DNA from 4 places in the Hafnia alvei genome. Region 3 is predicted to be linked to each of the others. Evidence: predicted binding sites of a transcription regulator. Region 3 holds the regulator's gene; each other region holds the start of a gene.
The links. The regulator PurR, encoded in region 3, represses purine synthesis genes. The targets are predictions, from matches to a motif close to CANGCAAACGTTTGCNTG.
Positions count from the first base shown of each region.

Region 1 (7,628 bases), 2.5 Mb from region 3:
GATGATTTTTCCGCAGCTGATGCTCGAGGTGTATCTGGAGAATCACCGCGCGCTGCGTTTTTATCAGCATGAGGGGTTTCATATTCAAGATACACAGTTCAATGAGGATACACAGCACAAAACGGCCATTATGTTATGGGAGAAAACTCCTGGTGCTTGGCTTGAAGATTAAACAAATCCTGCTATTTGGCGTGTATTTGTCTAATTTATTGGAATTTTAGGAATTGTGACCATTATTTTTTAATGGGAATTTGCTGAAATGCCACCGCCGTAGATCCCGATTCACGGTTTTGAGCATGATTTTTTTGGGTCAGTGGATTACTGGCCTGTTACAGCAAATATCTTGAGCGATTACGCTCTGTGCAAGATGAGGTTCCATAAATGAGTAAAAGCCGTTTCTGTATTGCTGGCGCAGTATGCGCTGCGTTGCTGCTGTCTGGTTGTACAACCAACCCGTATACCGGTGAGTCCGAAGCAGGCAAAGCCGGCGTGGGCGCAGGTTTAGGTGCGCTGGTTGGTGCAGGCGTGGGTGTTCTGTCCTCTTCTAAGCACGATCGCGGTAAAGGCGCACTGATTGGCGCTGCAGCAGGTGCTGCTTTAGGCGGCGGTGCTGGTTACTATATGGACGTTCAAGAGTCGAAACTGCGCGACAAAATGCGTGGTACCGGTGTGAGCGTAACGCGCCAAGGCGACAACATTGTGCTGAATATGCCAAATAATGTGACCTTCGACTCCAGCAGCAGCACCTTGAAACCGGCCGGAGCCAATACCTTGACCGGCGTGGCGATGGTTTTAAAAGAGTATCCTAAGACCGCGGTTAACGTGGTGGGTTATACCGATAGCAGCGGTAGCCAAGATCTGAATATGCGTCTTTCTCAGCAGCGTGCCGACAGCGTTGCAAGTTCTCTGATTGTTCAGGGCGTTGAAGCAAGCCGCGTCCGTACTCAGGGCATGGGCCCTGCGAACCCAATCGCGTCAAATAGCACAGCAGAAGGCAAAGCTCAGAACCGTCGTGTTGAGATTACGTTAAGCCCGATGTAATAGAGCTTAATTCAGGCCACTTAAGAGATCGAGATACACGGGTCTACCACACTGCGGGGCACTCCGGCGGCTTACGCCGCTACGACCCATCGGTGTGCTCCCCCAAAAATCGGACTTAAGTGTCCAGTACTAATGTAAAACATTTCATCTTTTAGCCTCCTGCTTTGCCTGAGGAGGCTATTTCCTCAACCTTATCTCATCAGTTCCCCTGTGGTTATGCTAAATTTGCCTATCCGTTGAATTTCAGAGGAACACGTCGTGAGCAGTCAGGGAACCCGCGCCACCATCAGTGATGTCGCCAAGGCCGCTAAAACCGGTAAGACTAGCGTTTCGCGCTATTTAAATGGCGAGCAACACCTGCTGTCCGACGATCTCAAACAGCGCATCGAACAAGCCATCCAACGCCTTAATTACCGCCCAAGCCAGATGGCTCGCAGCTTAAAAGGTGGGCAAACGCGCCTTATTGGTATGATCATCGCCGATATCACCAATCCCTATTCTGTGGACGTTTTGCGCGGCGTTGAAGAAGCCTGTCGTGTGCAAGGTTTTACTTTGCTGGTGTGTAATACCAACAACGAAATCAATCAGGAGCAGCATTACCTTGAGCTGTTAAGCAGCTATCGCGTTGAGGGATTAGTGGTTAATGCGGTGGGAATGCGTGAAGAGGCGTTATCTAAGCTACAACAGTCTTTGTTGCCCATGGTGCTGATTGACCGAAAAATACCAGACTTCTCCTGCGATATGGTGGGGTTAGACAATCATCGCGCCGCCACTGAAGCGACTCGGCATTTAATCGAGCAGGGCTTTGAAGCGGTGATGTTTTTAAGTGAGCCGCTGGGTTTGGTTAATACTCGGCTTGAGCGTTTGCATGCTTTTCAAAGCACGATGGCGGAATGCCCTGAGCTGATCGCCTGCCATGCCGAAGTTGTGCTTAACAAAGGTGAACTTCTGGATCAGGCATTGAGCCAGTTTTGTCATCAGCATCGGGGGATGCGTAAAGCCGTGATGTCTGCCAACGGTGCATTAACCCTGCAGGTGGCTCGCTCCCTGCGTCGTTTAGGCCTTAATTGGGGCAGCGATATTGGCTTGCTTGGTTTTGATGAATTGGAGTGGGCAGAGCTGGCAGGGGCGGGAATTACCACGCTTAAGCAGCCGACCTATCAGATCGGCTACGCTGCGCTAGAGCTATTAGTGAACCGCATCCAAGGCGACGCACAGCCTACCGTTGAACAAAAATATCCCGGCGAGCTTATCGTTCGGGGCTCAACGTTGCGTTAGTTAGGCGGGAGTCCCTTTACGTAACAAATAGCGATAGGGCGCTTGCTCGGTTTCTTGCGCAATCAGTTGATGATCCATAAAACGACAAAAACCCGGAATATCACGGGTGGTTGCCGGATCATCCGCGATGATCAGCAATGTTTGCCCATCATCCATATGGCGTACTGTTTTACGCACCATCATCACAGGCTCAGGGCAGCGAAGCCCAAGTGCATCCAGCGTTTTATCAGGATTAGCGAAAAGATCGGTCATGGTTTTTCTCTGAAGGCCGATTTGCGCAATCGTACTGGCGAAGGGCTACGGCTGAGTGAAATTTAAAACGTCTCTAGTTTACCTGCTGAAAAATAGTCTGCAAGAGACGTGAACGTTTGCGTTAAAATTAACCATTGCATGTGGAAATTATCGCGGTATCATCCCTGCCGCATCTCAGATGCACACATTTTCATTGGGTTCCCTCACCCCAATCTCCAAAAAGGCCAAAATATGTTTGATTTTACTCCGCAACAGCGGATGAAAGCCCTTTGCTGGCTTTCTGTTTTTCATGTTCTGATTATTACGTCCAGTAACTATTTGGTGCAGTTGCCGATCTCGATTTTCGGTTTTCACACCACGTGGGGCGCATTTACCTTCCCGTTTATTTTCCTAGCAACAGACCTCACCGTCCGTGTGTTTGGTGCGCCTTTGGCTCGTCGAATTATTCTGGCGGTTATGGCGCCTGCGCTGCTGATTTCATATTGTATTTCAGCGCTGTTCTTTCAGGGAGAATGGCAAGGTTTTGCCGCGTTGGGCGAGTTTAATGTGATGGTGGCGCGTATCGCGACCGCAAGCTTCATGGCCTATGTTCTTGGGCAGATCCTTGACGTGCATGTCTTTAACCGCCTGCGTCAGCGCAGTGCGTGGTGGGTGGCACCGACGGCCTCAACGTTGTTTGGTAATATTAGCGATACTTTGGCATTCTTCTTTATCGCGTTTTACCACAGCACAGACCCGTTCATGGCCGCTAACTGGGTTGAGATCGCGCTGGTGGACTACACGTTTAAATTACTGATTAGCTTGATTTTCTTCCTGCCAATGTATGGCGTCATGTTAAACGTGGTTCTGAAGTATCTCTCAGCTAACCGCCAAGATCCGCATCCTCAGTTGAATTAAGAAACGTATCGCGATGCCGAGAAGCGCTTTTTCTCGGTATCGTATATGCTGATGTCCCTGAGCCTCGGAGGATGTCATGCCCGCGATTAACGTCAAACTCGCTACCGTTGAAGATGTTCATCATCTTTATAACCTGCTGCCTGAATTCTCCTCGTTACACAGCCTGCAAGATTTAATTAACCGACTGAATAATAAAGAAACATGTATATTAGTTGCCTATAAAAATGAAAAACCTGTCGGTTTTAAGTTGGGTTATGTGCTTAGCGACACCACTTTCTATAGTTGGTTAGGTGGTGTACTTCCTCACTCTCGCCGCGACGGAATAGCCCAAGTCCTATTGCATACACAGGAAGATTGGGTTTTAAATCATGGCTATCAGCGTATCGAAGTGAAAACCAGAAACTGTTTTCCGGCTATGCTGATAATGCTCATAAAAAATGGCTACCAGTTATCTGAGCTAGAAGTGGCTGACAACATAGCTGATAACCGAGTCCGACTGGTGAAGTGCCTAACGCACGGAACCAATGATAAGTAGCGAAGCTACAATATGTTACTTGCATTTAGTGCACCGATAAGGTGCGATACGTTTATTGGTCAATCGAGACGTTAGGACAATAGAAGGAATTACCATGCGTAATTTAGTGAAGTTTATGGGAGTGGGTTTGCTCGTGGCAGGACTTGCCGCGTGTGATGGCCAGTCGACTGATAACGCCACCTCTGCTGCTAAAGGATCTACACCGGTAGAAGCTAGCGTACCTGCCGGAGAGAACATTAGCCTGCTTAACGGGAAAGTGACCTTTACGCTGCCGGCAGGCTTAACTGACCAAAGCGGTAAGCTAGGCTCTCAATCAAACAGCATGCACGTTTACGCCAATAAGAGCGGCCAGCAGGCGATTATTGTGATTATGGCTCCGCTGCCAGCAGACAGCCTGAGCACATTGAGTGGTCGTTTGGTTGAACAGCAGAAATCTCGTGATCCAAGCCTGAATGTGCTTTCCGATAAGAGCATTGAGGTGAGTGGGCAGCAAGCTCAGGAAGTGAATAGCCTGCAAACGGCTAAAGGCCAAGTCTCCTATTCCAGCATCGTACTGGCTAAAGCTGGCGATCAGTTGATGACCATGCAGGTCTCTCTGCCGGGTGAAAATCAGCAGGAAGCGGCCAATATTGCCAACGGTGTGATTAATACTCTGAAGATTACCGAGTAATTTTCTGTGAAAGCCCTCCCTATGCAGGGAGGGCTGGATGATTAGTTTACTACGCCGTTAACCATCTTCTGTGTCACCTGTTGCCCACTCGCATTCTGCGCGCTTAGCGTGGCGTTTACGCTAGGCTTAAGCGGTGCTTCACCGGTCAGTACGCCTTGTAACCCAAGCTGCATATTGACGTCACCTGTGATCGGCAACGCTGGCCATCCCCATTCAACCAGTTGATCGGCGGGAACCGCTTTCCCCTTAAGATCTAAGCGGAGTTGGCGGCCAGACTGAGTGAGCGACGCGGTCGCTTCCAATATTCCCTTTTGCGATAACGCGCTGAGTTCAGTGGCGCTAATTTGCTGGTCGTTCGCGTTCAAGCTGATCGAAAGCTTTTGCAGATCGACCTTATTAAACGTTGCGCCGCTGGCGTTGAACGTTGCTTGACCGTCCCATAGACCAAACAGGCGGTTATGAACTAAGCGAACGTTGCTGCCGAAGCCGTCCAAAGCGGTAATTTGGAAAGGGAATTCAGGATTGATATCGACAATCAGATTTCGGCTGCTGGAGAACTTGGTCACGATCACATCGTTTAACCAAGCAGGCAGCGGCATTTGCCAGATTTCACGCCAGTTTTGCGGTAGCGTATATTCCAAGCCAACGAGAGTAATTTCATCGAGGGTAAGCTGTTGATTACTGCTCAACCAGTTGCCGCTTGCTCGAAGCAAACCGCCTTCCCAGCGAGTACTTAACTGTTTTATTGCCACTCCCGCATTGGAAAGATCGGCGCTAAAGATAGGCTCAACAAAGTGCACATTGCCCACGATGATATCGTTAGCATTAAAGGCGATAGACCCTTTATCACTTTGCCAGCTGCCATTGCTCCACGTTACACCGTTCAATTCTCCGTCTAAATCACTGAGCGCCCAGCCTGCACCTTCCAGCTTGGCATCGGTAATACTCATTTTCCCCAGCGTGATTGCTGGAAGTTGCTTCAGCGGCGCAAAGAAAGCATCGATAGATTGGCTGGTCTGCCAGTGGAGATTGCTTAGGCGTAAGTTATTGATTACCCAACTCCCATCGGCATTGCGTACACCGTCGGCAGTGGCTTGTCCTTGGGCAAATTCAGCGCCCGCGTTGCTTATTGTGAGCTGCCCCTGCTTATCGTTACCTTGGATCAGTACGTTCTGTGCAGGAATATCATTTAGCGTTAACTTGCCAGCGCTGAACTGAAATTGATTGTTTTTGCCAAAAATTTGCCCTGAGACAGGCTGCCACGGCGAAACATAACCGTTGACCTGAGAAGCGCTTACTTTTTGTTGGGGCTCATCTTGTTGCACCTGCATATTGAGCATGCGCAGGCTTTGGGCCTGAATTGGCAGTGCAGTTTGAGCCGTGGCTGAAAGCGTTAGCGATCCATTTTCGAGCGTGACGCTATCGAAATCTTTCGGTTCGGTTAGCTGGCGTACGCTGAGCGATAAACTGATTTTTTCAGCGCGTAGAAAAGGAGGCTGACCAGCGTTAGCGAGCGTGACATCGTGCAAAGTCATTTCTGCGGGGTCGCGAATGTCGTGGTGTATTTTCCCAAGCGACAATCGATATTGAGTATTTTCGTTCACCCACGTGCTGATGTGACGGGCACCCCATGTGGTCTGTGCAATCACATAAGCCACAATACCCAGCGCGATGATTATCGCGAGCAGGATTAAAAGTAGTTTTCCAATAAATTTCACGGCATTAGTCCTTCAGGCCAAAGGTACTTTAGTTTATGCCGTATTAAGTAAGATGGCTCAAGGGATGAAATGTAAACACCAATAAAAAAGGCCGAATGCAGAAACATCCGACCTTTTTTAGCCATTTATGCGGTATTAATCTTCGTGTGGGAAAACCAGATTTAAGACTATGGCAGTAATACCGCCAGCCGCAATGCCTGAGGACAGCAGGGTTTTCATCCAATCCGGCGCGAATTGTAAAATCAACGGCTGCTGAGAAACCCCTAAACCAACGGCTAAAGAGAGCGCCATAATCATAATGGCGCGGCGGTTTAATGGCTCACGCGAGACGATACGAACGCCAGATGCCGCGATAGTGCCGAACATCACGATGGTTGCGCCTCCCAGTACGGGCTCTGGGATATGCTGCACAAAACCTGCCACCGCAGGGAACAGGCCTAAAACAATCAGCATGAGGGCGACCACAAAACCCACGTAGCGGCTTGCGACACCGGTTAACTGGATAACGCCGTTATTCTGGCCAAAGCAGGAATTAGGGAAGGTATTAAACACCGCCGACAGCATCGAATTAAGCCCGTTGGCGAGAACGCCGCCTTTAAGTCGCTTCATGTAGAGCGGGCCAGAAACTGGCTGCTCGGATACGTCTGAGGTTGCCGTAATATCGCCGATAGTCTCTAAAGACGTCACCATAAAGACCAGCATCAGCGGGATCAGCAGGTTCCAATCAATGCCCAGACCATAATAGAGCGGAGTTGGCACCATCAGCAGAGAGGTGGTTTTTTCCATATTGCTGGTGTCTGGCAGCATACCCATCGCCCACGCCAGCGCGTAGCCAACGGCCATGGCGATAACCAATGAAGATACACGCAGATAAGGATTGCGCTGACGGTTAAGCAAAATGATCACCACCAGAACGGAACCTGCCAGCATCAAATTGCTCGGAGCACCGAAGGTGTGGTCGTTCATAGCGCTGTAACCGCCGCCAATAGAAACCAAACCGACCTGAATCAGCGATAAACCGATAATCATTACCACCACACCGGATACCAATGGCGTAATAATTCGGCGTGCTAGGTGCAAGAAACGCGAGAGGATAATCTCGGTGCAGGAAGCTAGCATCAGCGTTCCAAACAGCGTTGCCATCATAGTCGGAATATCGGCTCCGCCGTTTTTCAACGCCATCCCACCCATAATCAGAGGGCTAACAAAGTTAAAGCTCGTTCCCTGAATAGACAAC
Region 1 covers NZ_OZ061315.1:29,692-37,319, forward strand. Annotated here, with positions in the region: gene AB3Y96_RS00135 (N-acetyltransferase) at 1-172, shown strand, start outside; gene AB3Y96_RS00140 (OmpA family lipoprotein) at 382-1,041, shown strand; gene AB3Y96_RS00145 (LacI family DNA-binding transcriptional regulator) at 1,300-2,319, shown strand; gene tusA (sulfurtransferase TusA) at 2,320-2,571, opposite strand; gene AB3Y96_RS00155 (7-cyano-7-deazaguanine/7-aminomethyl-7-deazaguanine transporter) at 2,803-3,468, shown strand; gene AB3Y96_RS00160 (GNAT family N-acetyltransferase) at 3,545-4,003, shown strand; gene AB3Y96_RS00165 (DcrB family lipoprotein) at 4,098-4,673, shown strand; gene AB3Y96_RS00170 (AsmA family protein) at 4,715-6,391, opposite strand; gene AB3Y96_RS00175 (NCS2 family protein) at 6,527-7,628, opposite strand, start outside.
Region 1: a site for PurR is predicted at 2,677-2,694, ahead of tusA (sulfurtransferase TusA). Genes of this name have one in related genera too.

Region 2 (7,628 bases), 750 kb from region 3:
ACCAAGGCCTACAGACGGTGGCCTTCGGTCAGGTGAATAGCGTGCGTTTGAATGTTAACGTGCGTGAAGCGCATTCAACGTTGCTGACGGTGTTGTCAGAACAGCAAGAGCAACATCAGGATCTGTTTAACAGCAATCGACTGACGTTCTCTGAAGCGCTAGCAAAACTCTATCAGCGCCTCAATCCACAGATTGATATGGGGCAGCGTACGCCACAAACCATCGGCGAAGAGCTGCTGGATTATCGTAATTACCTAGAAATGGAAGTAGAGGTTAACCGTGGCTCAGACGGTTGGCTGCGTGCTGAAAGTGGGGCGCTGTCAACGGGCGAAGCTATCGGTACCGGTATGTCCATTCTGGTGATGGTGGTTCAGAGTTGGGAAGAAGAATCTCGCCGCCTGCGCGGTAAAGATATTTCGCCATGCCGACTGCTATTCCTTGATGAAGCAGCGCGTCTGGATGCGAAATCAATCGCGACGCTGTTTGAGCTGTGTGAACGTCTGGAAATGCAGTTAATTATTGCGGCACCAGAAAACATCAGCCCAGAAAAAGGCACTACCTATAAACTGGTGCGTAAAGTGTTCAATAACACTGAACATGTTCATGTCGTGGGATTGAGAGGCTTTGCTCCTGAGAAAAGCCCTATAGAATCAGTGGCTCAAGAAGAATCTGAAACATAATTTCTTGTAAATTCCGCATACTGAAATCATTATTAACGCAAACGGCCTTCATATAAGGCCGTTTTTTTTGGCAGAATATAGCCAGTGACGTATCATCATATAATTAACGTGCAATGTCTGGGTCGTTGACGCACCAACCGACACTGAAACGGCAAAATGTCATTTCTATTTGTATAATTAAGCTAAGGTTCCGAAATTCGGTGCCTGTGAGCTAACTAGGGAGCAAGGGATGGTGCTGAATAACAGATTCCGTCTAAGCCATATGGTTGTCGGTGGTTCAATAGCAATGGGTGCATTGGCGCTGAGCATCATGACAGCCTATGCAGAAGTTGCTAATCAACCCGTGGTTTCAGTGGCGACCATGAGTGTACCTCAATCGCGTTCGGCGCTGTTGTCGCAGTTTCCACAGGGCGTTTCGCTGCGTTATTTGAACCAACTTTCTGCGCTCTACGCCGCTAACCACATGCAGCCAATGTGGCAAGATCGTACAGCCGTTCAGCAATTTCAACAGCAGCTCGCTGAAGTTGCACTCTCTGGTGTTCAGCCTCAGTTCACCCAATGGGTTCAGGCGCTGACTAATCCAGATGTTAGTGGCATGGCGCGTGACGCCGTTTTATCTGACGCGATGCTGGGCTATTTGCAATTTGTCTCTGGCGTGAGCGCAACCAAAGGCAGTTGGCTATACAGCTCGGTGCCTTATGCAATGGCAGAGCCGCCGGCAACGCTGGTGAATAACTGGCAGCTGTCGATTCGTGATGGGCGCTTGAATACTTTTGTTAAATCGTTGGAACCTGCGCATCCTCAGTATGCCGCGATGCATAAGGCGTTAAAAAATCTGTTAGCGGATGCGCGCCCTTGGCCCGTGGTGAGCGACGGCCCGAGTTTAAAACCGGGTGACCTGAGCGCGGATATGCCAGCGCTGCGTGAAGTGTTGCAGCGTACAGGAATGTTGGAAGGCGATTCCAGTGTGAAGCCAACGCCGGTGCCTGAGGCGCAGCCGTTGCAATCTCCTGCGAGTCAGGATCCTAATGCGGTCATCAGTCCATCAACCACTGCGGTTACTGATTTGACCAAGCAACAACCATCACCAGAGGCTGAGCCAGCAAAAGCGGCGTCCGTTTCGGTGATCGATAACCGTTATACGCCTGAGCTTGTTGAGGCAGTGAAACGTTTCCAGCAGTGGCAAGGTTTAGCCAGTGACGGGGTGATTGGCAAGCGCACGCGCGAGTGGCTGAACGTATCGCCGCAAACGCGCGCTACACTGCTGGCCTTGAATATTCAACGCTTGCGTATTTTGCCGGGAGAAGTAAATACCGGCATTATGGTTAATATTCCTAACTACTCGCTGATTTATTACCAGAACGGCGCTGAAGTACTTTCATCTCGAGTGATTGTGGGGCGCCCATCGCGTAAAACGCCGCTGATGAATAGTGAATTGAATAACGTGGTAGTTAATCCACCGTGGAACGTGCCAACAACGCTGATTCGTGAAGATATTGTTCCGAAAGCTATGCACGATCCGGGCTATTTCGAACGCCACGGATATCGCCTGTTTTCTGGATGGAGCAACGATGCCGAAGCGGTCAATCCTTATATGATCGACTGGGCGTCTGTGTCGCCGCGTAATTTCCCGTATCGAATTCAGCAAGCACCGGGCGCGAATAATTCGCTAGGTCGATATAAGTTTAATATGCCAAGCCAAGATGCTATTTATCTGCATGACACTCCAAACCACGGATTATTTGAAAAAGATATTCGTGCGCTAAGTTCAGGTTGTGTTCGCGTGAATAAGGCTTCGACGCTGGCAAATATGCTACTTCAAGATGCTGGTTGGAACGACGCGCGGGTTTCGTCTGCGTTGAAAGAGGGGAATACGAAATATGTTCCGATACGTCATCGCATTCCTGTTCGCCTCTATTATTTGACTGCATGGGTTTCTGAAGATGGCAAGCCGCAGTTCCGCACAGATATTTACAATTATGATGACACTGTACGTTCAGGGGCAAAAATTGCTGCGCAAGCCGAGCGGCTTTTTCAACTCTAGCAAGCAGTTAGCAAAACCATAGTTTTTGTAATGTTGTAAATAATAGCCATAAAATTCTGTGATAACCCGCCAACCTTGGCGGGTAGCGGGTTGACTCGATCTTCCATGGCGGTTATGGTGCCTGACGGTGCGCTTTGGTGCGTGATTTTCAGACATTTTGCCGAGTAAAACATATCTCATGGATCCAGTTAATATTCATCGTCGCAAGTGGTTGGCTTTAGGTGGCGTTGCTATGGGAATGGCAATGCTACCAGGGCAAGCGTTAGCAACGCTTTCTACACCACGTCCTCGTATTTTGTTACTCAATAATTTAAATACCGGCGAACAACTTAAGGCTGAGTTCTTCGACGGAAAAAACTATATTCAGGAAGAATTAGTTCGCCTGAATCATTTGTTCCGCGACTACCGCGCGAATAAAGTAAAAAGTATCGACCCTCGCTTATTCGATCAAATTTTTCGTTTGCAGGCGATGATTGGCACACGTAAACCGATTCAACTTATTTCCGGTTATCGTTCCCCGCGCACCAATAATGAATTACGCGAGCGCGGCAGCGGTGTGGCGAAACATAGCTACCATACGCTAGGGCAGGCGATGGATTTCCATATTGAAGGTGTCCAGCTAGCCAATATTCGTAAAGCTGCATTGAAAATGCGAGCGGGTGGCGTTGGATATTATCCGCGTAGTAATTTCGTGCATATTGATACCGGCCCCGTTAGAAATTGGTAATGGCGCTTTAAGACGGTATTATTAGGTAGTCAAAGAGATCCTAAACGTCGGCCTTTGCCGGCGTTTTTTATATTGGGGCAAACATGAAATATAAAATCATTCCCGTCACTGCATTTCAGCAGAATTGTACTGTTTTATGGTGTGAGGATACGCTTCAGGCCGCGATCGTCGATCCGGGCGGTGAAGCAGCCAAAATTCAGCGTGAAGTTGAAGCACTGGGTTTAACGGTCACTCAAATTCTGCTGACCCACGGACATTTAGACCACGTGGGAGCCGCTGGCAGCTTGGCGAAAACCTTAAATGTGCCGATCTATGGCCCGCAGGAAGAAGATCAGTTTTGGCTGGAGGGGCTGCCAGCTCAGAGCAAAATGTTTGGCCTTGGCGATTGTGATCCCTTGGTGCCTACCCGTTGGTTAAACGACGGCGAAACCTTGTCGGTAGGTAATGAGACGCTGCAGGTTTTCCATTGCCCTGGTCATACGCCAGGCCATGTGATTTTCTTTAGTGAAAAATCACGTTTGGCACAGGTAGGCGATGTGTTATTCAGTGGCGGTGTCGGGCGTAGCGATTTTCCCCGTGGAGACCATCAGGCATTGATTAACTCAATTAAAACTAAGCTTTGGCCTCTGGGTAATGATGTTGCGTTTATTCCAGGACACGGCCCAATGTCGACTTTCGGTCAAGAGCGCCAGACCAACCCATTTGTTCGCGATGAACCTGCGGTTTGGTAGCGTCGTTGTAAATGTTGTTTGCAGAACAAAAAAGGAGCCATTCGGCTCCTTTTGTCGTTTCAATGCGCGTATTTATTTCAATACGGCAACAATGGCTTCACACAGCGGTGCCATATTGTCTGGCGTCATTCCGGCTACGTTGACGCGGCCAGAGTTTACGGCATAGACGCCGAATTCATCGCGCAGGCGGATCACCTGATCTTTGGTGAGTCCACTGAATGAGAACATACCATTCTGCTTGATGATGAAGCTGAAGTCCTGCTCAGCGCCTTTTTCCTGCAGGGTGTTAACGAACAACTGACGCATACGCTGAATACGTTGGCGCATGTCTGTGAGTTCTTGCTCCCAAATAGTACGCAGGGCTTCATTACCCAGAATAGTCGCTACCACCGAACCACCGTGTGCTGGTGGGTTGGAGTAGTTTGCGCGGATAGTGGCTTTAATCTGGCTAAATGCTTTATCGGCGGTTTCACTATCAGCGGCAACTAACGTGCAAGCACCAACGCGCTCGTTGTAGAGGCCGAAGTTTTTGGAATATGAACTCGCAACCAGCAATTCATCATGCTTAGCGGCAAAAATGCGCAGGCCCTGTGCATCTTCTTCTAAACCCTTGGCAAAGCCTTGGTAGGCGAAGTCAAACAGCGGTAACCAACCTTTCGCAACAGACATTTCTGCCAGCGCTTCCCATTGTTCTGGTGTTGGGTCAATACCGGTTGGGTTATGACAGCAACCGTGGAATAGAACCACATCACCGGCTTCTGCTTGCTCTAAGCTGTTCTGGAGCGCTGCAAAGTCTAACTGATGATTTGCCGCGTCGTAGTAATCATATTCGCGTACCTCAAGCCCTGCGGCGTTAAATACGCTTTTATGGTTAGGCCAGCTAGGGTTGCTCACCCATACGCGCTTGGCTGAGGTTTTATTGGCAATAAAATCAGCAGCTACGCGCAGAGCACCAGTCCCACCTGGGGTTTGAGCCGCATGAGCACGTTTGTCCTGAATGATTGGGCTTTCTTTACCAAACAGTAATTCCAGCGTGCAGGTAGCGAAAGCAGGAATACCATCGATGCTCAGATAGTTTTTCGTGGTTTCGTTTTCCAGCAGATACTGCTCAGCTTTTTTAACGCTGGTCAGAACCGGTGTTTTACCTGTTTCATCTTTATAGACGCCAATACCTAAATTGATTTTGTTGGTACGGGCATCGGCACGGAATAAATCGGCAAGACCTAAAATCGGATCCGCTGGTGCGGCTGGGATATTTTCAAACATGTAAGAGCTTCCATGTGTGGGATTGAGCCAGAGAACCATCAGGTTACCGCTACGCCGCGAGCTTGCCAACCGTTTGCCACAAAAAGAATACAAAGTTGTTACCTGAATGCTTCAATGCCGATAAAAGCACCAAAAATAAGAAGAAAACCAGAAAATTAGGCAGAAAATAGGGCGGTAGAACACGGACTAAAAGTAGGGGAGATAAATAACTCGTGATGAGTGGAGCCAAACCCTAGATAACAAAAAGCAGAGCCGAAGCTCTGCCTTTGATTCTGTTCTGCTACAACCGCGAGGTTGCCGTCAGATTAGAACTGGTATACCAGACCCAGAGCTACGATATCATCAGTTGCGATGCTGTTAGCTTTGGTGAAATCGTTGTCATCAAGCAGGTTGATTTTGTAATCAACGTAGGTAGACATGTTTTTGTTGAAGTAGTAAGTCGCGCCGACATCAACGTATTTAACCAGATCTTTTTTGCCATCTACGTTGGTGTTCAGGTCTTTACCTTTAGACTGCAGGTAAGCAACGGATGGACGCAGACCGAAGTCGAACTGGTACTGTGCAACAACTTCAAAGTTCTGAGTTTTGTTAGCAACACCGGTAGAACCGTATGGAGTCATGTTGCGAGTTTCTGCATACATAGCTGCCAAGTATACGTTGTTAGCGTCGTATTTCAGACCAGTGGTCCATGCGTCAGCTTTATCGCCGCCAGCAACGTTACTGTTAGCTACGCGACCACGAGTAACTTGCTCGTTGGTACGGTCAGATGAAGAGTACGCTGCACCAGCGCTGATGCCCATACCGAAATCGTAAGAGGTAGACAGACCGTAGCCGTCACCGTTCTGCTGCTGGTAGCCACGGCCGTTGTTGCTTTCGGTCGCGTTGCCATTTTTGCCTTGGTACTGAGCGGCGATGCTCAGGCCGTCAACCAGACCGAAGAAGTTGTTGTTACGATAGGTCGCAACGCCGTTGGTACGGCCAGTCATGAAGTTGTCGGTGTTGGTGTAAGAGTCACCACCGAATTCTGGCAGCATATCGGTCCATGCTTCAACGTCGTAGATTACGCCGTAGTTACGGCCGTAGTCTAATGAACCGTAATCACCGAATTTCAGGCCCGCAAAGCCCAGACGGGTTGCGTTTTTAGAAGAGCCATTGCTTTCGGTGTTGTTTACTTTGATGTTGTATTCCCACTGACCGTAACCAGCCAGTTGGTCGTTGATCTGAGTTTCGCCTTTGAAGCCGAAACGAGCGTAAGACTGGTCGCCGTCTGAACCTTTGTCGTCAGAGAAGTAGTGCAGACCGTCAACTTTACCGTACAGATCCAGCTTGTTACCGTCTTTGTTATAGACTTCAGCTGCGTTTGCTGCACCGGCTGCTAACAGCGCTGGGATCACTACTGCAAGAATATTGCGTTTCATCATTGTTACCCTCTAAAGGAGTTATTTTTTTTTTGACACCTGCCACTGCCTAATTTAATTCTGCGCGGAACTATTTCATCACTTACGGAACTAAAAGAGAAAGTATGGTGTCTTCCTGTGTCTGCATCGCAGTGTTCCATTCACTAGAGCGATAATCTACATCGAAAATGATACAAAACTATAATTCGAGTAACAGAACGCAAGAATGTGTTTCAAAATGTAAAATTTTGGGAACTTTGTGACAGGGGTCTAAGTTTAAAAAAGAGAGGGGCCAGCATTGCTGGCCCCTTTTTTGTGATCAAAACGTTGAAATGTTGTTTTATTACTTAATTAGAAGGTTGCGTTTCTTGGTGTGCGTGGGAACGGGATCACGTCACGAACGTTTTGTACGCCGGTCACATAGGCGATTAAACGTTCAAATCCGAGGCCAAAACCAGAGTGAGGAACGGTGCCGTAACGACGAAGATCGCGATACCACCAATAATCTTCTTTGTTCAGACCCATTTCTTCTAAACGTGCATCGAGAACGTCTAAGCGCTCTTCACGCTGAGAACCGCCGATAATTTCACCAATGCCAGGTGCTAACACGTCCATTGCAGCAACGGTTTTGCCATCTTCGTTCATGCGCATGTAGAACGCTTTGATGTCTTTTGGATAGTTTTTCACTACCACCGGTGCTTTAAAGTGCTGTTCTGCTAAATAACGTTCATGCTCAGAAGACAAATCGACGCCCCAGTAGACTGGGTTTTCAAAGGTCTTACC
Region 2 covers NZ_OZ061315.1:1,753,649-1,761,276, forward strand. Annotated here, with positions in the region: gene mukB (chromosome partition protein MukB) at 1-680, shown strand, start outside; gene ldtD (L,D-transpeptidase) at 991-2,724, shown strand; gene AB3Y96_RS08235 (YcbK family protein) at 2,903-3,451, shown strand; gene AB3Y96_RS08240 (MBL fold metallo-hydrolase) at 3,535-4,182, shown strand; gene AB3Y96_RS08245 (amino acid aminotransferase) at 4,255-5,448, opposite strand; gene ompC (porin OmpC) at 5,754-6,866, opposite strand; gene asnS (asparagine--tRNA ligase) at 7,197-7,628, opposite strand, start outside.
Region 2: a site for PurR is predicted at 5,511-5,528, ahead of AB3Y96_RS08245 (amino acid aminotransferase). Genes of this name have one in related genera too.

Region 3 (7,628 bases):
CAATTGATAACCAAAAACAAAAATTTTGCCTGTTATTAGATTCAAAACTTGCTAAAATCGATCCCCATAACAAGAGCACAACAAGATCGTTTCAATTTTAAAAACCCGCTCACTGACATTAACGTTGGTGTGATGCATGAAACATAAAACACTTCCGTGTAACTGTTTCATTGCAAAATAGAGCAATAATAGGAGAGAGCAATGTCTTTTGAATTACCTGCATTACCATACGAAAAAAACGCACTCGAACCGCACATCTCCGCAGAAACCTTGGAATACCATTACGGTAAGCATCACAACACCTACGTGGTTAACCTGAACAATCTGGTTAAAGGCACTGAATTTGAAGGTAAATCACTGGAAGAGATCATCAAGACCTCTACCGGCGGGATCTTCAACAACGCCGCTCAGGTTTGGAACCACACCTTCTACTGGCATTGCCTGTCACCAAAAGGTGGCAACGCACCAACTGGCGCAGTAGCCGAAGCCATTAACAAAGCATTTGGTTCATTCGACGCTTTCAAAGAAGAACTGACTAAATCCGCGATCGGCAACTTCGGTTCTGGTTGGACTTGGCTGGTTAAAAAAGCCGATGGTTCTTTGGCAATTGTGAACACCTCAAACGCAGCAACACCACTGACCAGCGGTGATAAGCCTCTGCTGACCGTGGACGTTTGGGAGCACGCCTACTACATCGACTATCGCAATGCGCGTCCTAAATATCTGGAGAACTTCTGGGCTCTGGTAAACTGGGAATTCGTGGCGAAAAATCTGGCATAAGTTTGCTAAGTTACGCACATGAAAAAGGCGGTCAATTGACCGCCTTTTGTTTTAGCCATGTTAATAGCTATCGATAGAAAACTTAGCGATAAATCAATGTAGCGCGGCAACAAAACTAAAGATAACAATCACAGCCAGCGCCGCGACCGTTGTCATTAGAGAATATTTCAGGTCGGTTTCCATTTCTTCTTCTCCCGCATTTCGTTATCAGATCAATTTTGATTATACATAAACACTTGCAGAAAGTGTGTGAAATCATTTTCACATACCTTAAATGGGATCGCACGCAGTAAAACTTTCGATTATTCTTTCTGTTAACCCACAATTTTGACTTCCCCTTTTGCATTTTATAGGCCAAAATTTACGGTTTACTGCTACGTATCAGCTTTCATAACGTAAAAGAATAGGCTGGCGCTTGATAAATCCGCATATTCCTCTCTTTGATGCGATTGTAATCAGTATATTTTGATGTACGTAAGCAAACGATTAACGCAATAGCTATGTCATTGTGACATTAGCTTAGGAGTCATCTGTTTCATGGCAACGATTAAAGATGTGGCAAAACGCGCGGGCGTTTCAACCACGACAGTGTCTCACGTTATTAATAAGACGCGTTTTGTCGCAGAAGAGACCAAGACCGCGGTTTGGGAAGCCATTAAAGAATTGCACTACTCCCCCAGCGCCGTCGCCCGTAGCCTGAAAGTGAACCACACTAAATCGATCGGTTTGCTGGCAACCTCCAGCGAAGCGCCCTATTTTGCTGAGGTGATTGAGGCCGTTGAAAACGCCTGTTACAGCCAAGGCTATACGCTTATTTTATGTAACTCTCACAATAACCCTGAAAAGCAAAAAGCTTATTTGGCAATGCTGGCGCAAAAGCGCGTCGATGGGCTGTTAGTGATGTGCTCTGAATATCCAGAAAACCTGCTGCAAACCCTTGAGGACTACCGCAATATTCCAATGGTAGTGATGGACTGGGGCACACAGCGCAGTGATTTTACCGACGCCATTCAAGATAATGCGTTCGAAGGTGGCTATTTAGCCGGTCGCTATTTAATTGAACGCGGTCACCGCGATATTGGGGCGATTACCGGTCAGCTTTCCCGTAACACCGGCGGAGGTCGTCTGCGCGGCTTCTTGAAAGCCCTGCAGGAAGCCAATATTTCCGCACGCGATGAGTGGATGGTAGAAGGCGACTTCGAGCCAGAATCCGGTTACAAAGCCATGCACCAGATCCTATCGCAAAAAAATCGCCCAACGGCGGTCTTCGTGGGCGGAGATATCATGGCGATGGGCGCAATCTGCGCCGCCGATGAGATGGGCTTACGTGTACCGCAGGATATATCGGTGATCGGTTATGATAACGTGCGCAACGCTCGCTACTTCTCACCAGCGTTGACCACCATCCACCAGCCGAAAGAGCGTTTGGGCTCTATGGCCTTTGATATGCTGCTCGACCGTATCGTGAGCAAACGTGAAGATTCTCAAACGATCGAAGTTCATCCAAAACTCGTGGAGCGTCGCTCCGTTGCCGATGGCCCATATCTGGACTATCGCCGCTAAGTGATGAAGAGCAGCCCTTTTCTTTTAGCGCTGTTCCCCGTTGTGCTGTTCTTTGCCGGAGCGTTGCCAATATTGGCAGCGCTGCTGGCACTGACTCAGCCGCTGTCTGACATTTCCTCTTTCAATAACTTCATCCAGCCGTGGACGCTTTTACTCCAATGGCCAGGTTTGATGCGCTCGGTTGGCCTGAGTTTATGGAGCGCAATCGCCGCTACCTTAATATCACTTTGGTTGGCATTAGCGCTTTGCGGGCAAGTTATACAGCGCGCCAGCGGGGCCGCTCGCGCTGTTTCGAGCGCGATTTTAGCCATGCCGCATATTGCACTGGCGACCGGACTCATACTGCTGTTATCTCCTTCAGGTTGGCTACTCAGGCTTATATCCCCAACATTTACGGGTTTTGTGCGCCCGCCTGATTGGACGATCGTCAATGACCCTTATGCCCTGTCCTTAATTCTTTTACTGGTGATCAAAGAGACACCCTTTTTATTTTTGCTGGCGTTTAACATCGCGGGGCGAATTGATGTGGCCCGTCAAATGCAGGCTGGTAACGCATTGGGTTACCACAGTGAAAAAGTCTGGTGGTTGCTATTAGTGCCGCAAATACTGGTGGCCCTGCGCCTGCCGCTGTTTTGCGTGCTCGCCTTTGGGCTATCCGCCGTGGATATTGCGATTCTATTGGGGCCACAGCAGCCAACCACCTTGGCGTTGTTAGTTTGGCAATGGATAAGCGAACCCTCGATGGGGCACCAGTCTTTGGCCGCCGCTGGCACGCTGTTGCTTATTGCGATGACATTAGCCAGCTTTGGCGCATGGGGATGCGGTGAAAAACTCTGGTTGAAATATTGTCGCAACGCTTATGGGCAAAGGCGCAACACATGGCGTATGCCGCTTGCTCCGCTCTGGACAATTGGCGTGCTGTTAACGCTAGGTGCTTACGCGGTACTCTTCGTTTGGTCTATTGCGTGGCGTTGGCCTTTCTCTTCTTCTTTCCCGCTACAGTGGACCGATGATTATTGGCTTACCAGCATTCATCAGCTCAGTGCGCCGATTATGAATAGCCTGCTCATTGCGGGGATGGCGAACCTGTTAAGCTTGGTGCTGTGCGTTGGTTTTTTGGAGTGGCAATTTTATACGCGTAGCAAAACGAACTTTTGGCTTCTGCTCGCCCCACTGTTGATACCACAAATCAGCCTAATCTTCGGCTTACAGCATATGGCCGCTTGGCTGGATGTTATTGGCCTGCTGCCCAGCGTTGTCTTTGCCCATATGGTGTTTATCGTTCCGTACTATTTTCTTAGCCTCAGCGGCGCGTGGCAGGCTTTCGATTCACGACTGCTCTACACCGCACAATCTCTTGGCAAAGCGCCTTGGACCTGTTTCTGGCGCATCAAGATCCGTTTATTGAGCAAACCACTAACGCTTTCCGTTGCGCTAGGTTTCGCGGTTAGCATGGGATTATATTTACCCACGCTGGGCTTAGGCGCTGGGCGCTTCCCCACATTGGCAACTGAAACCGTTGCCTATGCATCCGGTATCGATCGTCGAATGGCTGCCGTTGCGGCCCTGTGGCAAACGTTCATTCCGCTTTTGGTTTACGGTATCGCGCTATTTCTGCCATTCATATTAACAAGGAATAAAAAACTGTGACGGTTTTAGCGCTCGAGCAATTTCAGCTTTTCCTGCATGGCACACCGCTAACTTCAGCGTTGAATACCCACGTAGAAGGCGGCCAAATACTCACGCTGATGGGGCCAAGCGGCTGCGGGAAATCGAGCTTATTGATGGCCATTTCTGGACACGCTCACGCCCCACTCTCAACGCAGGGAAAAGTGCTGATTGATAATCGCGAGGTGACTGAGCTTCCTGCCTATCAGCGAAAGATAGGGCTGTTATTCCAAGATGATTTGCTGTTTCCCCACCTTAACGTTGAGCAAAACTTGCTCTTCGCATTACCAGATAACACCAGCAGAGAAGAACAGCATCGGCAGGTCGCACTGGCATTGGGGAAAATTGGCATGAACGAATTTTCATCTCGCTATCCTGATGAATTATCTGGCGGCCAGCGCGCCAGAATCAGTTTGTTACGCACCCTGCTTTCTCGCCCTCGCGTGGTGGCTTTGGATGAGCCTTTTTCCAAGCTTGATAAAGCGCTGCGACAACAGTTTCGCCAGTGGGTCTTTAGCGAATTACGTCAGGCGAATATTGCCACCCTGCTAGTGACACACGACGAAGACGATGTTCCGCCACATGGCCAAATCATCATGCTCTAATCCTATTCAGGGCTCAGCCACTCTTGATTCATCGTTTCAGTATCACCTAAATAATCAAGCAACCAGTCAATCGCCGGCGAACGGGTATGATCTTCCCAAGTTACGCAGCAAGCGCTATCAGGAAACGGTTGAGCCAATTCTAAGATCTTCAGCTTACCCGCATGAACCAACGGTTCTGCCATGTGTGCAGGCATCAAGCCAACGCAAAGCCCATTCTCCAGGCAATCGCAGGCCGACTGCCAATCAGGCACCACCAAGCGGCGCTGGTTATCTAATAGCCACGTATCGCGCTTAGGCAGATCTCGAGATGTGTCTTCAATGCATAAAGCAGGAAAGGGACGAATTTTGTCGTCACTTAACTCACCCTCCAGCGTTGCCAGCGGATGATCGGGGCTAACCAGACAATGCCAGCGTAGAAACCCCATATCGCGAAAAGAAAAACGCCCTCCGGCGGGAACCGCGCGCGTCGCTCCTATCGCCACCTCTACGCGTCCGGCGACCAGTGCATCCCATACGCCGTTGAACACTTCTGGGTGGATCATTAATTCCATATCAGGAAAATGGCGGTAAAAATCGACCACCAGTTGGCGACTTCGGCGAGGATTAACGATGCGATCTACTGCAACATTTAGCTGTCCACGCCAGCCATTTGCTACCTGTTGACATTGACGGCGGGTGGAATTCATTTTTTTGATAATAGTTCGAGCTTCATCAACAAAAAATGCGCCTGCCTCGGTGAGCTCAACATCTCGATGACGCCGCTCAAACAGTGATACCGCTAGCCAAGTTTCTAGTTGGCGGACCGTATAACTCACGGCAGACGGCACACGGTGCAGTTCTTGGGCTGCGGCACTAAAACTTCCCGTCCTAGCAACCGCATCAACAACCTCTAATGAGTATTCCGACCACATGTGCGCTACCTCACTTTTCTTGCTTTCAAAAATTTTCATCCATGATAGCAAATATTAGCGTTTCACAAGTAATTAGAGAGATCGCTACACTCCCCGCGTCACACATTCATTCTGCAACAAATATATAACGAGTCAAAATAATGCGAACTTCATCATTTTTCATGTTCTATCTGGCCGGATTGAGCATGCTGGGATATCTGGCCACTGATATGTATCTTCCCGCTTTTGGTGCGATGCAGCAGGATCTTAATGCTTCCGCTGGTGCCATCAGTGCGAGTCTCAGTATTTTCCTCGCCGGTTTTGCCTTCGCGCAGCTGGTATGGGGGCCTCTGTCCGATCGCATCGGGCGTAAGCCGGTTTTAGCCATGGGCTTAACCCTGTTTAGTCTTGGCTGCTTGGGCATGCTGTGGGTGGATACCACCACAGAGCTTCTGGTGCTGCGCTTTGTGCAGGCGATTGGGGTGTGCTCTGCCGCCGTGACGTGGCAGGCGCTGGTTATCGACCGCTACAGCAAAGGCGTTGCCAATCGCGTGTTCGCTACCATCATGCCGTTGGTGGCATTGTCCCCAGCTCTTGCGCCGCTATTGGGCGCGTGGTTGCTTAACCATTTAGAATGGCAGGCTATCTTTGCCGTGCTGTTTGGCATCTCTTTGCTGCTGTTAATCCCAACCCTCATGCTTAAAGATGAGCGTCGGAAACCCGCAGAAAACCAGCCTAAAGAGAACATCAGCTTTTTCCAACTGATGCGCTCGAATATTTTCTCCGGCAACGTGATGATTTTCGCGGCGTGCTCCGCCGGTTTCTTCGCGTGGCTCACCGGTTCACCGTTCATTTTAGGCGATATGGGCTATGGCCCGAATGACATTGGCCTAAGCTATGTTCCACAGACCATCGCATTTTTGATTGGCGGCTATGGCTGCCGCGCGCTGCTGAGCCGTATCGGCGGAAACTTAATGCTGCCTTGGCTGTTAGTGGTATACAGCCTGAGCATGGTAGGAATGTTTGCGATGGCGCTGCTGGGTTCACCGGGACTCTTTGCGCTGTTAGTCCCTTTCTGCATTATGGCCATGGCAAACGGCGCGATTTACCCTATCGTGGTTGCCAATGCATTAACGCCATTCCCAGAAAGCAGTGGCAAAGCAGCGGCATTGCAGAACACTCTACAGTTAGGCGTCTGTTTCTTGGCAAGCCTGCTGGTATCCGTTTTTGTCGAGTCAGCGTTATTGGCCACAACCGCCATCATGGCGGGCACCGTAGTATTGGTTGCTTTCGGTTACTGGCTCAAAAGTGACAATGTCACAAGAAAATTATCCGATGAATCGCTAGCGGCGAGTGAATCAGGTAAAAAACATCAGTCACAGCATTAATTTATTTTTGTCTCCTTTACGCTAAACCATTGAGCAGCGGTGCGGATTCATACTTGAGTCTCTCACCGCTGCGTCCTATACTGCGAAGGTTGCTTTTACAATTATTCTGCTAGTAAGTAACTTTTGCTTTCCGATGTGCGGAGCACATCACATTTTTTCTTAAGGATGAGTCCCTGCTAACCGCATGGGTTTCCTCAGTTTTCCATTTTTCTAAGTCGGGTTAAACACCGCGGATTATCCGTTGGTACTCGTGCGCCTTTAGATTGCCAACGCTCTCTAGCAGGTCAGTTTTATGAAGAATTTGGTTCATGGAGAAACTATGAGTTCATCGTGTATAGAAGATCTAAGCGTGCAAAACAGTCAATGGTATCGAATTGCCAGTGAAATGTTGCAGTCGGCAGACATCGAGGTTAATGGCTCGCGCCCTTTTGATATTCGCGTTAAAAATCCACACTTTTTCAAACGCGTCTTGCAAGAAGGCTCACTCGGTCTGGGTGAGAGCTATATGGATGGCTGGTGGGAGTGCGACCGTTTAGATATTTTCTTTCAGAAGGTGCTGCGCGCTGGGCTTGAGAATCAGCTGCCACACCACATCAAAGACACCTTGCGTGTCGCAGCGGCGCGTCTTACCAATCTTCAATCGAAAAAACGTGCATGGATCGTCGGCAAGGAACACTACGACTTAGGAAATGATCTCTTCAGCCTAATGCTCGATCCCTATATGCAATATTCCT
Region 3 covers NZ_OZ061315.1:2,507,999-2,515,626, forward strand. Annotated here, with positions in the region: gene sodB (superoxide dismutase [Fe]) at 202-780, shown strand; gene AB3Y96_RS12020 (YnhF family membrane protein) at 874-963, opposite strand; gene purR (HTH-type transcriptional repressor PurR) at 1,318-2,343, shown strand; gene AB3Y96_RS12030 (ABC transporter permease) at 2,347-3,993, shown strand; gene AB3Y96_RS12035 (ATP-binding cassette domain-containing protein) at 3,990-4,616, shown strand; gene punR (DNA-binding transcriptional activator PunR) at 4,619-5,527, opposite strand; gene punC (purine nucleoside transporter PunC) at 5,668-6,894, shown strand; gene cfa (cyclopropane fatty acyl phospholipid synthase) at 7,214-7,628, shown strand, end outside.

Region 4 (7,628 bases), 1.6 Mb from region 3:
TGGTTAACCTGATGATCGCTGAACCGGTTGCCAGCTCGGCAACCATGCAGGACATTCTGCAAAGCTGGAATGGACAAGTTGGCTGGCGCTGGATGTTTGGCGCAGAGCTGATTCCGGCGGTGCTGTTTTTATTCCTGATGTTCTTGGTACCAGATTCCCCGCGCTGGTTGGCGAAGGCCGGTAAACAGGACAAAGCGGAACGCATGCTGCGGCGTATCGGTAGTGCCGAATATGCGCGAGAAACGATGGCTGATATTCGTGAAACGCTTGGCGAAAATACGCAGAAAGTGGCGGCAAGTGAGCTCCTGAATCCACGTGTTAGGCCGATTATCGTGATTGGGATCGTGCTGGCGGTTTTCCAGCAGTGGTGCGGGATCAACGTGATCTTTAACTATGCGCAGGAGATCTTTGCTTCAGCCGGTTTCGATATCAACAGCACGCTTAAATCGATAGTGGCTACCGGGTTGATTAATCTGATCTTTACCATTATTGCCTTACCGCTGGTGGATAAGCTGGGGCGTCGCAAATTAATGCTGCTGGGAGCCGCAGGCCTGACCATCATCTATGTGCTGATTGCCGGTGCTTATGCGCTGGGCATTATGGGATTGCCTGTTTTGCTGCTGGTGCTTGCTGCGATTGCGATTTATGCCCTGACGCTTGCGCCGGTGACGTGGGTGTTGCTGTCTGAAATCTTCCCTAACCGCGTGCGCGGTATGGCGATGTCGGTTGGGACTTTGGCGCTGTGGATTGCCTGTTTCTTACTGACTTACACTTTCCCGCTGTTGAATGCGAATTTGGGGGCATCGGGGAGTTTCTTACTTTATGGCATCATCTGTGCGCTCGGGTTTGTGTTTGTATTACGCAGCGTGCCTGAAACCAAAGGTGTTACGCTGGAAGCGCTAGAACATCAGTTGGCGGGGAGTACCAAACCCGTTGAATCAAGCGTGAAACAAGCATGATGGATATCTATACTCTCTCTACCTCGCGGTTTCGGCTGCGGGTGACAGCGCAGTCCGCGGCGATCTTAAGCTTTGATGACGTGCGTAGTGGCACGGAAATTCTTCGGCCTTATCAACAGGCGACTGGGTGGCATCCGGGCGAAAGCGCGTTGTTTCCTATGTTACCTTTGGCGAACCGAGTGCGAGATAATCGCTTTTACTTAGCCGGACGTGAAATTTGTCTGCCGGACAGTGCCTTGGATAACCAATTTTTTTTACACGGCGATGGCTGGCTACAGCGCTGGCAACTGCAAGATTTGAGCTGCACACACATTTCCCTTGGTCTACGAGTGCAACACAGCTGTGGTTTTGATTATTCGGCGAATTTGGTTTATCGGCTCACGGACGAAGGACTCAGCGCGCATCTTACATTACGCCACTGTGGCGTGGAGCCGATGCTTTATGGGCTAGGCTTTCATCCTTTCTTTGTGAAAACACCGCAGACACAAATTCAGTTTTCCTCTTCAGGCTATTGGCCAGAGGGCGAACTGCATTTGCCCTTAGCATGGCAGGGTAACACGCCAGCAGCGCTGGATTTCACCCGCACGAAAGTGCCGGATAATGTGTGGATGAATCAGGGCTATTCGGGGTGGAGTGGCATTGCTCATCTTGTGACGCCGAATCAGCCGACGATTTCGTTACGCAGTTCCGTACCTTATCTGATGCTGTTTCAAATGCCTGATGAACCGTTTATTTGCCTTGAACCGCAAAGCCATCCTGTTGATGCCCATAATATGGATGGACAACCGGGGCTGGTGTTGTTGGGGAAAGGGGAGGTGACGGAGATGGGGATGAGGGTGGAGGTGGGAGACTGATCGGTAGCTGCGTCCTTTTTTATGTTTGAGTAGTGAAGGTTTTCGTCCGCCCATGAGCAAATAGCGCTCTATGAAACCACTGGCGCAGGCGTCCGACGAGAGGTTGCCAGCGCGCAACCTCTCGACTCTCGCGCTTTTTACCGAGTCGTTTGGCCGACCGGTCTCGGAGCGTACATCCTGTACGCCCTCAACCTGCCACCAGCATCCCTGCTGGCGGCTCTAAAATGCACTCTTTAAACATGAAAAGACAAAAGACAAAAGACATTTTTACCTTCTTATCTTTTTATATTATTTCTCTATTTTTTTTAATTGTTTAAGTCTTGGTAGTTAGAGCAGTGGAAACAGGAGGTTTCCACTAGGGGAGGAGGCGCCATGGATGGCGCATGCCGACCCGGCGCGGAGATGGCATTGCGGATAAAAGAGCGCGGGTTAAGGGTGGGCGCTCTGGCCCACCCTTATCGAACGCCTTCAACAGAGTGGCATGTGAAAGCCGCTGCTGATTGGCGGTCGAAACCTTACACAGTGATCACATAATCACATCATCAATCGATGATGCAAAAACCCTCACACTACCTTATGTGGCCCAAAACACTCATAGTGCATACGGTCGGCATCGACGCCTAGTGCTTGTAGTTGCTTGGCGACATGCTGCATAAATCCAACTGGACCACAGAAATAGTAGTGCATTTCTGGGTTATTCAATTTCTCAGCGAGTGGGGTGATATCCATCAATCCCTGATAGTTGAAATCGATATCAATACGATCGTCTGCGCTGGTTTCTTGCAGCCAGACGTGGCTTTGAGCCTGAGGCATTGCGGAGATAATCGTATTAACTTCATCGGCAAAGGCGCGAACCTTGCTGTTTTCTGCTGCGTGTAGCCACTGGATTTCGCCCTGATGACCACGAGCCTGTAACGTGCGTAGCATGCCAAGCATTGGGGTTTGGCCGACGCCGCCAGAAATTAATGCAACAGGCGTGTTTTCTTTTACTTCTAAGAAGAAATCACCGTGCGGAGGCGCGATGTGGATCACGTCGCCTTCTTGCGCGATATCATGCATAAAATTCGATACTTGTCCCTGACCTTCACGTTTTACAGCAATACGATAGTATTCGCCGTTTGGCTCATTGGTCAGAGAATATTGGCGAATTTCCTGATGCGGCAGGCTTGGGTGGCGGATATAAACAGCCAAATATTGCCCCGGCTGGAAATCGGCTACGCGACTTCCATCTTCAGGAACCAAAATAAAACTGGTGATTAAGTCGCTTTGCTTTTCTTTCTTAAGGATTTTGAACGGGCGAAGTTCGCGCCAGCCACCCTCAGTGGTTTCACTTTGCTGGTAAATCTGAGATTCACGCTGGATAAAGACATCGGCCAAAACGCCATAGGCTTTGCCCCAAGCTTCCAGAACTTCGTCACCCGGATTAAACATTTCTTCTAAGGTTTTCAGCAGGTGATGACCGACGATTTGATACTGTTCTGGCTTAATATTAAAGCTGGCGTGTTTCTGGGCAATGCGTTCAACGGCGGGCAGCAGCGCTGCTAGATTTTCAATATTAGTGGCGTAAGCACAAATGGCGTTAAACAGCGCTTCTCGCTGATCGCCATTGCGCTGATTACTCATATTAAAAATCTCTTTTAGCTCGGGATTGTGTTCAAACATCCGGTCGTAAAAGTGTGCAGTGAGCTTCGGCCCCGTAGCCGCTAATAATGGAATAGTGGATTTAACGGTGGCGATGGTTTGGCTATCCAACATAAAAAAGTCCTCGTCATTGCAGGTGTTTTAATTGATGTATTTAAAATGCAACTTACAGATTTTTCTTTGAGCTGTAAATCCCTATTTTTGTTGTGCTGATGTTATTTACTTAGCGCTTTTATCGCTTTTGTTTCGCCAAGGTGAAATTGTTGCATATCACATTTGAAGAAAACTCCTGCAGGCATGCGTCTTCATGTGCAGTATTAAAGCCTTATGTAGCGCCAAGCCAAACGTTTGCGTAAAAACATGGCCTAGGGTCTATCGTAACAAGGTGAAAACATATTACACTGTGGGCAGTCGCCTTACGGGGTGTATTTTTATTGAACACTAGCGAATAGACAATTCAGGTTAGCTGAGTCAGGAGAAGCGGATGTTAAAGCGTGAAATGAACATTGCCGATTACGATGCCGAGCTGTGGCAGGCAATGGAGCAGGAAGTCGTGCGTCAGGAAGAGCACATTGAGCTTATCGCATCAGAAAACTATACCAGCCCGCGTGTTATGCAGGCTCAGGGCTCTCAGCTGACCAACAAATATGCTGAAGGTTACCCAGGCAAGCGCTATTACGGCGGTTGCGAATACGTTGATATCGTTGAACAACTGGCTATCGATCGTGCGAAAGAGCTGTTTGGCGCAGATTATGCCAACGTGCAGCCGCACTCCGGTTCTCAGGCCAACTTTGCCGTATACACTGCGCTGTTACAGCCAGGCGATACCGTGCTGGGCATGAACTTGGCACACGGCGGCCATTTAACTCACGGTTCTCCGGTTAACTTCTCCGGCAAACTGTACAACATCGTTCCTTACGGCATCGATGAAAGCGGCCATATCGACTATGACGACTTGGCAGCTCAGGCTGAAAAACACCAGCCGAAAATGATCATCGGTGGCTTCTCTGCTTACTCTGGCGTGGTTGACTGGGCGAAAATGCGCGAAATTGCTGACCGCATCGGTGCTTATCTGTTTGTCGATATGGCCCACGTTGCTGGTTTAGTCGCTGCGGGTGTTTATCCAAACCCTGTCCCACATGCGCATGTTGTGACTACCACGACCCATAAAACGTTGGCTGGTCCGCGTGGCGGCCTGATTTTGGCGAACGGTGGCAGCGAAGAGATGTATAAAAAGCTGAACTCGGCGGTATTCCCTGGTGCACAGGGTGGCCCTCTGATGCACGTGATTGCCGGTAAAGCCGTTGCTTTGAAAGAAGCGATGGAGCCAGAGTTTAAAGCTTATCAGCAACTGGTCGCTAAAAACGCCAAAGCGATGGTTGAAGTATTCCTGAACCGTGGTTACAAAGTGGTTTCTGGCGGTACTGAAAACCACCTGTTCCTGCTGGATCTGGTTGATAAAAATATCACCGGTAAAGATGCTGACGCCGCGCTGGGTCGCGCCAATATCACCGTGAACAAAAACAGCGTGCCTAACGATCCGAAGAGCCCGTTTGTGACTTCAGGTGTTCGCGTGGGGACTCCGGCTATTACTCGCCGCGGCTTTAAAGAAGCTGACGCGCGTGAACTGGCTGGTTGGATGTGTGACGTATTGGATAACATCAACGACGAAGCCACCATCGAACGTACTAAACAGAAAGTATTAGATATTTGCGCACGCCTACCGGTTTACGCATAATCTTTTGGCTTGATGTGAAAAGCCCGCTTTAAAGCGGGCTTTTTTGTCGCTGAAAACCCGCCTATTTGTCTGCCAGAACGCCTTCCTGCATCAGCCATGCGCCAAAACTCACGGCGATTAGACACAGTTCTTCGGGTGGAAAATGAATATGGTAATCGAGTTCGATATGACGAACGGCCTGTTGAGTCATATTCATCAGCCCGGGATAAAGCCGTTCGATTTCATCCAATAATAGATTACTGATTTTTAAGCCAAATAAGCAGCGTTCAATCGCGGGGCCCATATGGGCAAATAGCTGAGTACAAAGCTGTTCCCGATGGCTAAATGTCACGTGAGTAGCATGTTCTATTTGCCGAATGGCAACCTCGATCTCATCCATCAAACGCCGATCTTCTGGGTAAGCGTGGGGCAAATAGCGGTAGGTTTTAATGAGCGTTAGTAACAGCGTGGTAAATTCTGATTCTAGATCGAGCGCCTGAGCGGGTAGCTGCCCAAAAGCGGCATGGCACAGATTTCGCGCCACGCTGTATTCTTCTTTGGCTTGTAGCCAGCGCTTTAAATGTGCCGGAAAGACCGGGAGCTGTGCGGTTTGCCTTTGATAATGGCTGTAGTGTAAAAAAGACCGAATGAGATCGCGATGCTGGTCGCTAAAATTACGCTGCAAGGTGGCTTCAGCCTGAACGAGCACATCGATGATTTGTTGTGAAAAATGAGCTGTAGTGATACCTGTTGGGCTCTCATTGATGCGGGGCACAAAAATAGTTTCAATGCTGTTAGGAACAAGCCGTTGAGAGCGCCTTAACCAGTGCAGCAGACAAAGCCGCTGATCGTAAGCTGAACCTTGTAGCCGATAACCTTGTTTAGGATGGAAGATCACACGCAGCGCATGAAAACGCATGATCTCTTGTGCAACGCTGTGGATATCTAATTCGGCTTGTTCGGGCAATACACGATTAATCCGGCCAATGGTTGCCAGATGTAGCGGGGTTGTCGGTGTGAACAGCAATAGCACAAGATTACAGTGCCTTTGCTGTGCTGAGAGCTCAGGCACCAGAGGTGTGTCTAAACTCATATTCATATCTCTTTAGTTTCGAGCAGTGAATGAACATGTTTGTTGGCTAAGAATAGCAAAGTTGTGCAAAGGCGCGGTGCTGATGTGCCAAGTTTTTGTATTTTTGTGATACAGAAATGAATGAGTTTGATTACCTGCCGCGCTTTGCGGCTGTTGCTAAGGATTAAATAGGGCGTTTATGTTGTATTTTGGGATCAAAAAACAGCGATTTCTGTGCTGCTTTGGCTGGTTAATCATGATCGGCGGGCTCATTTTTTCTCGCGCGGGGTTAGCGCACCCGCATAGTTTTATTGAAATGAAAAATGCGTTTGTGATGAACGATAACCAACTGATCGGAATGAACATGACGTGGACGATGGATCCGCTCACATCAGCCGATCTGCTCTACGATGCAGGCAATGCGGCGAACGGGTCGGAAATCTGGAAACAGCTAGCCGCAGAAGTGATGGCAAACGTGATTGGCCAGCACTATTTCACTGAATTTTATCACGATGGCAAAAAGGTCAAATTCCTCGATCGCCCACGCCAATATCATCTCAGCCGCGATGGCAATAACGCTATTTTGTCATTTGAAATGCTGCTGGCAAAGCCGCAGCCTCTGAACGCCCATTTTTCCGTCCTGACCTACGATCCCACTTATTACGTGGATATGACCTACGCTGATGCGACCTCTATCAGCCTGCCTGTCGATGTTCAGGCGAGGTGTAAATTAGAATTGATAACGCCTAAGCCTGATACGTCACTACAAGCCTATGCGCAAAATCTTGATAAAGCGGATGCTCCTGATGAAGACATGGAGTTAGGGAAACAGTTTGCGCAGCGCGTGGAGATCACATGTCATTGATCGTTCCGACTATCCCAAAAAAGTCGACGCTATGGCGCTATATGCCTTTGGCGATAGCGGCATTGCTGCTGATTTCAGCGTTGGTGTATGGCGCTGTTCACTGGAACGATTGGCTTTTTGTGGCGATTGAATGGCAAAAATCATTGCATCAATCGATGTCTCAGCTTTTACAGCAGGTTGGTGATAATTCAAAACAGGCTGGTTTAACACTGGTTGCGCTGAGTTTTGCCTATGGCGTTCTTCATGCTTTGGGGCCAGGGCATGGCAAAGTGGTGATCACGACTTATCTGGCGACCAATCCATCTCGATTACGCAGCAGCGTACGCCTAACGTTAGCCGCTTCGTTGCTACAAGGTCTGGTCGCTATAGCTCTTGTTTCAGGGGTATTAGGCGTTTTGCAGCTTTCAACGCGCTATCTGCATCAAAGTAGTTTCTGGCTGGAGAAAGCCAGCTATCTGCTGGTTATGGTCTTAGGTGCGGCTCTCTGTTGGCGCGCTCTGAGGAAGGTCTTCGTGCTTAA
Region 4 covers NZ_OZ061315.1:956,522-964,149, forward strand. Annotated here, with positions in the region: gene AB3Y96_RS04525 (sugar porter family MFS transporter) at 1-959, shown strand, start outside; gene AB3Y96_RS04530 (aldose 1-epimerase) at 956-1,813, shown strand; gene hmpA (NO-inducible flavohemoprotein) at 2,378-3,568, opposite strand; gene glyA (serine hydroxymethyltransferase) at 3,939-5,192, shown strand; gene AB3Y96_RS04545 (PRD domain-containing protein) at 5,254-6,264, opposite strand; gene AB3Y96_RS04550 (DUF1007 family protein) at 6,443-7,108, shown strand; gene AB3Y96_RS04555 (nickel/cobalt transporter) at 7,099-7,628, shown strand, end outside.
Region 4: a site for PurR is predicted at 3,792-3,809, ahead of glyA (serine hydroxymethyltransferase). Genes of this name have one in related genera too.